3 regions of the Acetobacterium sp. KB-1 genome follow, and region 3 is predicted to be linked to each of the others. Evidence: riboswitches for the same ligand, from Rfam matches in the RefSeq annotation. Region 3 holds a riboswitch; each other region holds the start of a gene.
The links. Region 3 has a riboswitch for cobalamin ahead of DOZ58_RS16170 (EutP/PduV family microcompartment system protein). Riboswitches for the same ligand answer to the same signal wherever they lie in the genome.

Region 1 (4,479 bases), 590 kb from region 3:
ACTTATGAAAAAACTTCATTTTATCCGGTCTCATTTCGCCACCAAAATTATCGAGAGTAAGGGCTTTTTCGAGCAGAATGTCGGTAAAAGAGTCTTTAAAATAAGTATCAATTGTTTCAGCCGAACCACAGGAGATAAAAAAGCCCAGAGTTTTGTTTTTCAGTTCATCTAAATGTGAAAGACAGTATTTCTTTATTTTCTTGTCAATCTGTCCAATGTAAATAGAACCGCCGATTAAGACTGTATCGTAGTCGTCCAGAGCGGGAATTTTATCGGAATTGATATTGACGAGTCGGGTTTCTCCGTTTAAGTTCTTTTTTAGTTCTGCGACGCAGTCCGCGGTAAAGCCATATTTACTGGCATAAAGTATCATGGTTTTCATGGGCATTTCCTTTCTTTGCATCTTATTGAGTTAAGGCATTTTCAATGGATTTGAGATAGGCTTTGCTGGTAACCGTGGCACCGCTGACTGTATCGACAGTGGTATTTTGTATTTTAATGACTTGGTTGATAATCGTACTGGTCACATCTGGAGATTCCATGGTGACGGATTTGACCACATCAATTGATGTAATCTGATGATTGGCCACACTGACGGCAACCTCATTGGTCCAACGTCCAGATTCGTAAACACCGGCATAGGTGCCATCTTCAATTTTTTGTAGATCCACCGGATTGATTGCCAGGTTTTCCCCGGATTCCAGGCCGCTGGTGAGATAAAAAAATCCGCCGGCACCTACTAGTACCAATACGCCCAGAATAATAATCATTGCTTTTTTCACGTATTTTCCTCCTGTTATCTTGATTCTTGATCCATCTTTTCCAGGTTTGTCAGTATCTTTGCAAGGGTTGACCGAGTCATAGCCAGCTCCTCTGCCGAGATGCCGTTAAATAATTTTTCAGTAAAAATCACTGCTTTCGCCTGACTTTCGTTACCGAAAGAATCGACGGCGTCGGTTAGTTTGATCCGGGTGATTCGGGCATCTTGAGGGTCTTTTTCCATAACAATGAAGCCTTTTTGTTCTAACTTCAGAGCTACCTGCTTGACGTTCTGATGAGAACTGCCCATTCCTTTGGCGACTTCTTTGATGGTGGGGTTATGATCAAAGGTATTCGCAACGACAATCGTGAGCAGCCACTGCTTGGTTGTTAGATTGTATTCTCTTAGTTCCCGCTCCAGTTGGGTGGTCATCTGGTTGGCAACGACTTGAACACTGCCAAAGATAAATTTTTGATCGGTCATTGAGTCGATATGGTCCAAAATATAACCTCCTCGCTTCTATTAAGGTAAGACCTTACCTTAATAGATAATACCTTACCTATTTTTGTCTGTCAATACTTATCAGCCGAATATATATATTTCTGAAGAAAGTTAAGACTAGCAAAATTTGAAAGGGTTTGCAAAAAATTTAACGGTAGAAATTTTTAAATTTATGTTATCATAAACAAGCGAAAAAGTTCACGATAGGGATGATGTTACTTGATTGAAATAGTGATTAACGTTTGCATTATAAATCAGTTTGACACTACATCTTGTATGTGATAAAATACAAACAACAAAATAAGGAGATAATGGTGCTGTGCCAACAGGTGCAGTTTGGGGGAAGCAGGTGTGAATCCTGCACGGTCCCGCCGCTGTAATGGTGAGATGTTAAAAGAAAATAAACAGGTTAAGCTGTTTGTTTCTGAACGTTCAAACCGGAGTCAGATTACCCGCCGTTATTAAATGCACCAGACTCTACGCGTGATAGAGGGTGTTCAATGTATCATTATGCCTCTTGACCACGCCGTTGAGGGGTTTTTGCATGCCTAAAACAACAAAAAGACTAGCAGGAAAGAAGGAAACGACCAGAATGATTACAAAAATTAGAAAAAGAGACGGACGAGAAGCCCCGTTTAACATTGAAAAAATTGCCAACGCTATTTTCAAGGCAGCCAGTGAAATCGGCGGCCAGAATTATCAGACGGCCATGGATCTGGCCGAGCGGGTTACCATTTATATTGAGCAGGAAATGAATACGAATGCGCCAACAGTGGAAGAAATTCAGGATGCGGTGGAAAAAATCCTGATTGAAACCGGACACGCCAAAACGGCCAAGGAGTATATTCTATACCGGGCTGAACGAACCCGAATTCGGGAGATGGATACCCGGCTGATGAAAATATATGAAGACCTGACCTTCAAGGACGCTAAGGATAATGATGTAAAACGAGAAAATGCCAATATTGACGGGGACACCGCTATGGGCACGATGCTGAAGTACGGGTCAGAGGGCGCCAAGCAGTTTTATGAAATGTTTGTCTTGAATCCAGAGCATTCAGCCGCTCATAAAGCCGGTGAAATCCACATTCATGATATGGACTTTCTAACCCTGACGACGACCTGCACTCAGATTGATTTGGAAAAGCTGTTTAAAAATGGTTTTTCTACTGGCCATGGACATCTGCGCGAACCCAATGATATTCAAAGCTATTCGGCTCTGGCCTGCATTGCCATCCAGTCGAACCAGAATGATCAGCATGGCGGACAGAGCATTCCCAATTTTGACTATGCCATGGTTCCGGGGGTAAAAAAAACCTTTGTCCGGCTTTATCAGGAGAACCTTGCCAAGGCCTTAACCTTATTAACAGAGACAAAGAATGCCTTAGCAAAGGTTAAAGCCATCGGCACGGACATCGAAAAGAAACTGGGGTTAAGACCCGAATTAAATCAACCCAAAGGTTATCAAGAAGCAGAAGCCCGGAGCCTGGCCCAATGGATTGTTGACGCCAATGTCATTAACCGGGTGCAAGGCTTTGCAATGGAAAATGCCGAGCGGGAAATCGACCGTAGTGTCTATCAGTCAATGGAAGCGTTTGTCCATAACCTGAACACGATGCACAGCCGAGCCGGGGCCCAAATCCCCTTTAGTTCGATTAATTATGGTATGGATAGTTCTACCGAAGGGCGGTTGGTGATAAAAAACCTGTTGCTGGCTACTGAGGCTGGTCTGGGCAATGGGGAGACGCCGATCTTTCCGATTCATATTTTTAAGGTCAAAGAAGGGGTGAACTATAATCCCTGGGACCCCAATTATGATTTGTTCAAATTGGCCTGCCGGGTTAGTGCCAAGCGATTGTTTCCCAATTTCTCCTTTCTGGATGCACCCTACAACCTGAAGTATTACAAAGAAGGTCAACCGGAAACAGAAATAGCCTATATGGGCTGCCGCACCCGGGTGATTGGAAATGTCCATGATACCAATCGGGAAATCACCTATGGCCGCGGGAATCTGAGCTTCACCACCATTAATTTGCCCCGTATTGCCTTAAATAGTCAAGGAGACAAAGAACTGTTTTTTATTGAGCTGGATAAAAAAATTGATTTGGTTATTGATCAATTACTGGAACGATTTGAAATTCAGGCCCATAAAAAGGTCAAAAATTTTCCCTTTTTGATGGGACAGGGGGTTTGGATTGATTCCGATGATCTTACTGAAGAGATGGAAATCCGGGAAGTGCTCAAACATGGGACCCTGAGTATGGGCTTTATTGGACTGGCGGAATGCCTTGTCGTTTTAACCGGAAAGCACCATGGGCAAGCGCAAGAAGTCCAGGAACTGGGGCTGGCAATTGTGGGCCACATGCGAAAGCGAATGGATGAAACCAGCCAGCACTATCAGATGAACTTTACCCTGCTGGGCACGCCGGCAGAAGGTACCGCCGGACGATTTGTCAAGCTGGATAAAACTATTTTTGGCGATATCCCGGGTGTAACCGACCGGGAATACTACACCAACTCTTTCCACATCCCGGTTTACTATGGAACCAGTGCTTACGACAAAATCAGACTGGAAGCACCTTATCATGAGCTTACCAATGCTGGGCACATTACCTATGTGGAAATGGATGGCGACCCGATGGATAATCTGGAGGCCTTTGAAAAGGTGGTCCGAGCGATGAAGGAAGCCGGTATTGGCTATGGTTCCATTAACCATCCGGTGGACCGGGATCCGGTTTGCGGCTATACTGGAATTATCGGGGATGTTTGCCCGAGTTGCGGTCGGTCAGAAGGAGAGCAGAAATTTGAACGCATTCGCCGAATCACCGGTTATCTGGTGGGCACTCTGGACCGTTTTAACGATGCTAAAAAAGCGGAAGTTAGAGATCGGATCAAACATTTTAATGCTGCTGAGCAGATTGCTACTGGTGAAGCAATGGAGCAATTGCAATGAGTAAAAAAGTAAGAATCGCCGGAGTGGTCAAAGAATCCATTGTCGATGGGCCAGGCATCCGCTTTGTGGTTTTTGCTCAGGGATGTCCGCACCAGTGTGAGGGTTGTCATAACCCGGCGACCCATGATTCTAACGGGGGTAACCTGGTGGACGTGGATGCTATCATCGATGAAATGAGAAAGAACCCGCTACTTGATGGCATTACCCTAAGTGGTGGCGAACCCTTTGAACAACCAGAGGCCTTTTGTGAATTGGCCAAACGATC
Region 2 (4,479 bases), 860 kb from region 3:
TGGCGAAATTATGATGATCAATAATCAGGGCGTTGTTATTAAGCTTGGCGGTAATGATATTACCGCCGTTGGCCGCAATACCCAGGGTGTTCGTCTGATGAAATTAAAACCGGAAGAATCCATTGCCACCATTTCTAAAGTTTATAAGGAGGATCCAGTGGATGATCTCGACGACGATGACGGCGAAAATCAGATGACACTCGTTGATACCACTGAAAAACAATAATGGACTCGTTAATCCATATCGATCGCATTCAAGTCAATTGTACGGTCAAGGATCAGTTTGATGCCATTGCGTTAGCAGCCACACCGCTGCTTTCGCAGGGGTGTGTTACTGAAGATTTTGTTGAAGCGGTAGTGGAAAGAGAAAGAACCTTTCCGACCGGTTTACCCACAAAAATAGGGGTGGCGTTGCCCCATACTGAAGCGAAATATGTATTAAAAGAAAGTATTTCCATTGTGACGTTAAAAAACACCATTGTTTTTGCTGGCATGGGGAATCCCAAGGAAAGTATTTCGGTCCAGATAATTTTTTTACTGGCCATTAATAATCCTGAAAAACAACTAAAGATCTTACAGACGATCATTACCATTATTCAAAATGAAAAAATGTTACAAAAAATAAAAGATGCAAAAGAGCCGCAAATGATTTACAATCTTATTAAGACCTTTTTATAATCCGGTTACAGCATTTCAAAAGGAAAGTAGATATCAATGAATATTAAAATAGCACCCTCTATGCTCAGTGCAGATTTTTCTAATCTGGAACGGGATCTAAAAGAAGTTGAAAAAAATGGCGCCGATTATCTCCATGTGGATATTATGGATGGACATTTTGTGCCCAATATTACCATCGGTCCGGATCAGGTGGCGAGCCTGCGAAAGACCATAAAGATCCCCTTTGATGTTCACCTCATGATTAGCGAGCCGCTAAAATATATCGATCGGTTTGCTGATGCCGGAGCGGATATCATTACCGTTCATGTGGAGTCGGATGGGGAGATTAAGGACTGTATTGACGCCATTGTAAAAAAAGGGGTCAGACCCGGACTGGTGGTTTCTCCGGATACTTCTCTGGAGGTGATAAAGCCGTATCTTGATCACATTAGCATGATCCTGATTATGTGTGTCTATCCCGGTTTTGGCGGACAAAGCTATATTCCAGAAAGCACCGAAAAAATAAGCGCCTGTCGCCAAATGATTGGTAATCGAAATATTGATCTTCAGGTTGATGGGGGAATTAATTTTAACACCCTAAAAGAAGTAGTGGAAGCTGGGGCCAATGTCATTGTTTCCGGATCCTGCTTATTTAAAGGCGATATGAAAGAAAATTTAGGACAGTTCAAAAAAATCATCAAGGGATAAATTCTAAAATTCTAATTATTGAAAGAGGGAATTAACGATGAAACTTGTTTTAGTTGCGTGTGGAACTGCCCTGGCGACCTCGACTGTAGTTGCCAAAAAGATTGAACAGATTGCGCTGGAAAATGGGATTGCCTGTCAAACTGTTCAAGCCAAAGCGGTAGATGCCTTTAAAAAGTATCAAGAATTACATCCCGATGCGATTGTCTGTACCTGTCAACTGGAAGGGGACATTGATATTCCGGTGATTAATGGCCGCGCTTTTTTAACCGGGATTAATTTACAAAGTACCATTGACCAGTTGATTGAAATATTAAAAAAATAGAATTGACAATTGATAATAATTTAACGTATAATTTATTTAGGTTGGATCTAAAAACTAGAGGATAACAAATATTGATTTAAGATCAATAGAAAGGCCATGAAGGTTAAGTTTATTAATTTTCGTGGTTTTTTTTACAAAAAATTTAGTTATTTACCTAGCGTTTATGAATGACAACAGAGGTGTAAGTTAAAACAGAGTCTTGACATTTGTTTTGTTCTGATATATATTACCCAAAAATAATTAAATATTAACCAGGTGTCAGCTGTCATTAAAAAATGATAAGCTGGTGAAAAGGGAAGTTGGGTGTAAATCCCACGCGGTCCCGCCGCTGTAAGAGAAAAGTCACACCAGAAATGCCACAAATAGGCAGGATGTGATGTATTGAAACTTGAGCCAGAAGACCTGCCTGTTTATTGTCTTAATACTCTACGGAAGATAGAGGATGATTTTGTGCTGTGAAAAATACAAACTCACTGTCTTTTATGGATAGTGAGTTTTTTTATGGGCTCAAGGAAAAATCAATTGACATGATGTATGGAGTTAGAATATACTAACAAAATAAAAATCAAGGGGTGAATGCGTGGGAAAATATATTAGGAAGCGGTTAGTGCAGTTAATTCCAATACTGCTTGGTGTTAGTTTTATCACCTTTGCATTAATGTATCTTGCGCCTAGTGACCCCGCTGAAATGAAACTCTCAGCTCAGGGAACCGCAGTCAGCCAGGAGATCCTTGATGAAACAAGAGAAGAGATGGGATTAAACAAACCCTTTCTGGAACAATACCTGAGCTGGCTTTTAAATCTTTTAACAGGTGATATGGGGGTCTCTTATATTGATAATGTACCAGTTAGTCAAAAAATAGTAACGGCAATGCCCTCAACCATTATTCTGGCCGTCAGTTCGATGCTCTTAACGCTTTTAATTGCCATTCCGCTGGGGATTTTAGCAGCTATCCGGCAAAATCAATGGGTTGATTATAGCATTCGTTTTTTTACCTTTGTGGGCACCTCAATTCCCAACTTTTTTCTGGCATTGGTTCTGATTTATGTTTTTGCCATGCAATTAAACTGGTTGCCAGTGTTAGCAACAGGATCGATTCGAGGCTTGATTTTGCCCACCATTGCACTATCGACGGTGATGATCTCAAAATATATTCGTCAGATTCGCGCTGCCGTTCTGGAAGAACTAAATAAAGATTACGTGATGGGAGCCCGCTCCCGGGGGATTCAGGAAAATGTTATCTTGTATAAAAATGTATTAAGAAATTCGATGATCACGGTGGTAACCCTGATTGGTCTATCGATCGGGTCGCTTTTAGGCGGCGCAGCAGTGGTGGAAACCATCTTTGTCTGGCGGGGGTTGGGGAAAATGGTTGTTGATGCCATCGGCGCCCGAGATTATCCGGTGATTCAGGGTTTTGTGGTGTGGATGGCAATTATCTATGTTGTGGTTAATTTATTAACCGATTTATCCTATCATCTTTTAGATCCGCGGGTTAAAGAAGGGTGGGAAACCTAAAATGAAAAAAATAAAACTGCCAATGGATGCCGTTCATAAGCGTTTGTATTTTCTTTTCGGTGTTGTCCTGATTCTAATCGTTTTAAGTCTAGTAGCACCCTGGCTGTGTCCCCATGATCCAAATTTAACCGATTTAAAATTGGCGAAGCAACCGCCCTCGTCAGAATATCCTTTTGGTACCGATAGTTATGGCCGATGTGTTTTTTCAAGAGTGTTAATGGGTGCCAAGGTTTCCATCTTTGCTTCCCTGGCATTAGTAATGGGGACCTTTATCTTTGGAACGGCCTATGGGGTGGTTTGCGGATATTATGGCGGAAAGGTTGACCGGGCACTGATGGGTGTGGTTGATATATTGTTGGCTTTTCCGGATATGATTCTGGCCATTGCGGTAGCGGGTATTTTAGGTGGTGGTCTGATCAATGCCATGATTGCCCTGGCGGTGACCGGCTGGACCCAGTATGCACGATTAGCCCGGGGCAGTGTCATGGTAGTAAAGTCTGAGGTTTATATTCAAGCCGCCAGGATTTCCGGAAACAGTCATTCCCGGATCATGTGGCGGCATATGTTACCGAATATTTCAGGACCCTTAATTGTTACGGCAACCCTGCAAATTGGTGGAATGATGATGGGCATCGCCGGATTGTCCTTTCTAGGAATCGGCGTGCAGATTCCCCAGGCCGAGTGGGGCTCAATGATCAATGAAGGCCGTAGTCTGATGCAGACGGCCCCTTGGATTATTCTCTACCCAGGGGTAGTTATGTTGGTAGCGGTGATGATTTTTAATCTTCTCGGTGATACAGTTCGGGATTTATTAGAACCCAAACAACAAACGATCTAAAACCAGCTACTGGTTTTAAATAAAAATAAAAAGGAGTGAATATGAAAAGAAAAGTATTGATCATGTTGTTGTCATTGATATTAATGGTTGCTGTTTTAGCAGGGTGTGGAAACAGTGAAACCGGAAGCTCGGGAGAAAAACATCTGGTTTGGGGTGAGACACAGGCGGTGAGCTCGCTTGATCCGGCTGTCGATTGGCAGGGTTGGTTTACTGTCCGTTATGCTATTTCAGAGACCCTCTTTAAATTGGACATGGAGCTGGTACCAGAGCCGTGGTTGGCGGAGTCTTATGAAAATGTGGATACCAATACCTGGAAAATTACCATTAAGGATAAGGTCACCTTTTCTAACGGCGACCCGTTAACCGCCGAGATGGTTGTAAACAACTTAAAACGGGTTGGCAGTACCAATAAACGAGCCGCTGCATTTGGCGAAG
Region 3 (4,479 bases):
GACCAGGCTAAAATAATAGTTGTGATAATGGCATTCTTGGATAGCGGTAAGGTAATGGTTATGAAGCGTTCCCACTTCGTCGCTCCCAGACTGCCGGAAATAAACTCCAGTCGCTCATCAACTTCCTCAAATGCGGTCCGAATAAATCGGACTACATAGGGAAGATTGACAACGGTTTGAGCAATAATGATACCATTTTTATCAAAGACAACCTTAAATCCCAACTCTTTAAGGGCCTTACCAAAGTCTGACGAAAAAATAATTAATAAACTAAGACCCAAAACCAGATAGGGCATCGATAATGGCAGTTCAATCATCATCTGACACAGTTTTTTAAAGGGAAACGCAGTCCGTGTTAATGCATATGCGGTGGGAATGGCGAGCACCATACAAATGATTGTGGATATACTTGCGGTGAACAGGCTCATTTTAACAGCGAATTGCACTTCTTCTGAATAAAATGCCTGACCCAAATAGGGTAACCCTTTTAAGACGATTGCCACTATCAGTACTGAGGTAAAGCTAATAACTATGACCGTAATGACGATTGTAATGATTTCAAATAAACTAAATACTGAAAATCGTTCCCTCATCAGATCGTTTAATTAACTACTTCGTATCCATAGTTTTCCCATATCGCTTTTGCAGAATCCGAATCTAAGAATGTCATAAACGCATCCAGTGTTTCGGTATTTTTACTGCTGCTTAATTGTGCCGCCGGAACTTTTTTGACATAGGTATCCAGATCCGTTGTCTTGACAATTTCGGTGGCGGAACCAGTCACATTTTCTTTCCAGACAATAATCGCATCGCATTCATCAACGGACAGGGCATTAAATATTTCCGGTGCTGTGGCTGCCCGGGCAATGACATTGACATTGCTTAAAATCCCCAGATCTGTTAACGCTTTATTGGCAATCTTACCAATTGGCGTGGCATCGCCATCACCCAGCACAACTTCCACCCCTTCTTTTGCTAGATCGTTTAAGCCGGAAATTCCCAGTGGGTTTCCGCTTTTTACAGCCAATACAGGGATGTGTTTGACCAGTTCTTTACTTTTTGTAACAAAATCTTTAACTGGTGCCAATTCATCAGCGGAGCCGGCAATAAACAAATCCCCTTCACCAGTTGTCTTAATCTGATTCTGAAGCTGGGCCGCATTGGCATAAACAACTTCCATTTCACAACCGGTTTCTGTTTTGAATTTATCGGCAATTTCCCCGAAAGGCTTGGTCATGCCAGCCCCACAGTACACAAACAAGATTTGACCAGCGAGACTTTGACTTTCAGCAACTTTCTCTTGCGCTCCGTCAGCCTTACTGCTACAACCTGATACCAAGCTGATAATTATTCCCATTACCAATAATACCACTAACCAATTCTTAACGCTCTTCATCACATCTCCTTTTCATTACTTTAGTATTGTTTTGTAACGTTTAGATATGTTTTGAATTATATAATAGGTTATTGGCATATGTCAAGTAACCAACCCTTTTTCTTCGCAAGCAGCCAAATTTCTTCACTTGTATTAATCCTTGGTCCTTTTAAAAATGATCAAGGTGCTTGATTATTGACCGATTTTAGACTATAATAAACTAGAAAAAGTGTTTACAAAAGGAACGCGGTAAAAATCCGCGACAGTTTCTTTGCTACTGTAAGGAGAAGAATATGGACGCATTCAGTCATTGGGTTAACCAAGAAGGCTGTGTGTATGATGTCCCTCTGAGTCAGGATATTTTTGTCAAAACACGATCTGTTTGAAGCTTCAAAGAAGGCTGCAAAATGTGAGAATAAAACGAAATGACGCCCCACCGATCAACTGCAGGCGTCACGGAAACAACTCCGTATTTGCAAACCTTTTTTAAAAAAGGTTTTTTTGTTTTTTGCAGACTGGAGGATTTATTTATGGCCAATAATAAAAATCGCATCGCCCTCATCGGACGGATCGGTAGCGGTAAAACCACCCTATTTTTACGGCTGACCAATGAATTTATTACCTATGGGAAAACCCAGCAGGTCAGTTATTCTGATCATTTTATTGATACCCCTGGCGAATTTGTTGAATTACCCTGTTTTCGTCCTCAGGCCATTAATGTAACCTGTGATGCGGGGCTGATTATTCTAATTAATTCCAGCACCGATCACCAAAACTCGGTTCCACCTAATTTTGTCTGTACCTATAACATCCCCGTAATTGGGGTTATTACCAAAATTGATCATAAACACTGTAACCTCAAGCGAAGTCTACGCTACCTGACTTATGCCGGAGTCCACCCTGATAAGATTCACCCGGTAAGTGCATTGACCGGCGAAGGGGTCTCTGAACTTAAGACGGTTATTCAGGCGTATGTCGCTTTTGATCATTAAGCAAACGACCTGCCGTAGACTTACTTTCAAACAGCGATATGATTGCTAAACTTGCGTCTTAATCGTTTCCCACTTCACCAAGCCTTGTTATTGTCTGGCCAGCTCAAAGGCGGCCTTTTTTAACACGCAGTCCAGCGAGGTGTCCTGTTTTTTTTCATCATTTAAGATCAGGCGCGAGGGACAGCCCCCGGGACAGATGCTATAATAGTCACATGTTTTACAGCCTTGCGATTCTGCCTTTACAATGACAACGTTTTTTAAGGGGCGCGCTTTTACCACATTCCCCATAAAATATTTCGGATTTTCAATTAGTGATCCGCAAGGGTAAACATCGCCACAAGGCAGCACGACATAGGATCTACCGCAGGATGCATAACAGTATTCCTTGTTGCACGAGGTCATTTTCAACCGCTGCTTCGCTTCATGAACCTCACGGATCACAATTTTTTTACCAGTCAGCCGATATAATTCCTCAGCAGTCTCAACCATTTTCGTCAACGCTGTCTTGATTTGCTCTGGGGTGGCTTTTTTGATGATCGCCCGCTGGTCTCTGGCGCGCCCTGCATCCCGCAATAAATCAAGGCCAATCCCGCCTACATTACCCAAATAATAGGCGAAACTGACCAGCTTGGGAAGCTGTGTGATGCTGTGACTGGTCACCACGCTGTTGAGATTGATTTTGATTCCTTCATTAGCCAGACACCCAATCCCGGCAATCACGTCTCTTGTCCTTCCCCGGGTAAACTCATTCACCTCCGGGGGACCATCAAGACTGACCCCTAAGGCAATCCTCATTTTTTTCAGGCCCACGGCAATCTCCGGGGTAATGCAGATGCCGTTGGTCTGCATCTGAAAGCTGGCATTGTAATTTTTTTCCTTCACATAAGAAACCACTTGACAGATTAAAGGGTAGTTCAGCAGCGGTTCTCCCCCGGCGAACTGAATTTTCATATAATGATCGGAAAACAGATCCAGCGTCTGAGCCGCGGTCTCAAAATCCATATCCGCTTTTAGATGGGTTAAACCGGCATAACAGTATTCGCAGGCCAGATTACAGCGACCGGTAGTCCAAAGGACAATTAGCACACTTTCTTTTGAAATAATAACCACCTCCGTTACACGTCTTAAAAATTGTGATCTCACCCATCACTTCTTTTTACAGACTTTTCTCTGAATCGAACAGGGCATCCACTTCCTGAATACTTTTGTTCCATGCTTCCACATCCTGGTGACCGACAATTTCGATTGTCCCGCCCTGGTAATCACCCTGGGATTCTTCCATCAGCTCTTCCATATCACCCTCAATTTTCATATAAATATTTGTTAAAATTTCTAATGCCTCGAGACTAGGATTCCATTTTTGTCGTTGGTGGAGCTCCAGAAATCGTCTTGACATTTCCTCAATGGCAAAGCTATTCTCCTGGCTAAGCCAGCTTGCCATTTCCGGATCACCGAGATAGGTCTTAACGATTTCATCAATAGCCCTGTCATCAACATTTTTGGTGGTACACTTCCAGCTAAAAATGGTTTGCGCCTTTCGCATTACCTCGGCGGCACCACGATAGCCCTTGTCCATTACTGAGCGGTTCCAGAGCGGATTAAATAAGGTGCCTTCGACAATGCGATTGAGCTCATCTGCCATTGTTGTAATAACTACCTTTTCTTTATTGTTGGAGGTCCCGTGATATTGTTTGAGCGCATCCTGATCAAACTGATTTTTGACCATGTTAAAACCGCCGATCACCGAAGCGCTATAGCCAGATGAAAGCAGGTCATACCGATTACTCACTGAGGTTTCAAAAACAAGCTCCGCCGACTTAACGTTATCCACAAATTCTTTATGGGACACCGCTCCGTTTAAACCATCGCCATAGGCATAACCCGAAAATGAGGTAAACACCTTGGCCAACTCATCTTCCGACTCCCAGGCACTGGCTTTTAAGGCCAGATCTACGCCAGAGCCGTAGGTTCCCGGCTTGTCGCCAAAGATCCGCATGGTGGCACGCCGCCACCTCGTTTCCTGGGCCACTTCTTCTGTTCCTGCCAGTTCATTGATTGTTTTTAAGGCATTGCGGCGAACAAAATTTAAGCTTTCTGGTTCGTTAAGCACAG

Region 1: another riboswitch for cobalamin. It lies ahead of DOZ58_RS13575 (anaerobic ribonucleoside triphosphate reductase); the one in region 3 lies ahead of DOZ58_RS16170 (EutP/PduV family microcompartment system protein).
Region 2: another riboswitch for cobalamin. It lies ahead of nikB (nickel ABC transporter permease); the one in region 3 lies ahead of DOZ58_RS16170 (EutP/PduV family microcompartment system protein).

The regions. Positions count from the first base shown of each region.
Region 1 covers NZ_CP030040.1:2,925,413-2,929,891, forward strand. The annotation lists gene DOZ58_RS13560 (flavodoxin domain-containing protein) at 1-382, opposite strand, end outside; gene DOZ58_RS13565 (FMN-binding protein) at 405-782, opposite strand; gene DOZ58_RS13570 (MarR family winged helix-turn-helix transcriptional regulator) at 797-1,261, opposite strand; cobalamin riboswitch at 1,557-1,736, shown strand; gene DOZ58_RS13575 (anaerobic ribonucleoside triphosphate reductase) at 1,854-4,214, shown strand; gene nrdG (anaerobic ribonucleoside-triphosphate reductase activating protein) at 4,211-4,479, shown strand, end outside.
Region 2 covers NZ_CP030040.1:2,653,600-2,658,078, reverse strand. The annotation lists gene gyrA (DNA gyrase subunit A) at 1-226, shown strand, start outside; gene DOZ58_RS12275 (PTS sugar transporter subunit IIA) at 226-678, shown strand; gene rpe (ribulose-phosphate 3-epimerase) at 715-1,365, shown strand; gene DOZ58_RS12265 (PTS sugar transporter subunit IIB) at 1,403-1,687, shown strand; cobalamin riboswitch at 1,924-2,112, shown strand; gene nikB (nickel ABC transporter permease) at 2,268-3,206, shown strand; gene nikC (nickel transporter permease) at 3,208-4,044, shown strand; gene DOZ58_RS12250 (ABC transporter substrate-binding protein) at 4,086-4,479, shown strand, end outside.
Region 3 covers NZ_CP030040.1:3,518,437-3,522,915, reverse strand. The annotation lists gene DOZ58_RS16180 (ABC transporter permease) at 1-593, opposite strand, end outside; gene modA (molybdate ABC transporter substrate-binding protein) at 602-1,396, opposite strand; cobalamin riboswitch at 1,574-1,759, shown strand; gene DOZ58_RS16170 (EutP/PduV family microcompartment system protein) at 1,906-2,367, shown strand; gene DOZ58_RS16165 (radical SAM/SPASM domain-containing protein) at 2,455-3,510, opposite strand; gene DOZ58_RS16160 (cobaltochelatase subunit CobN) at 3,524-4,479, opposite strand, start outside.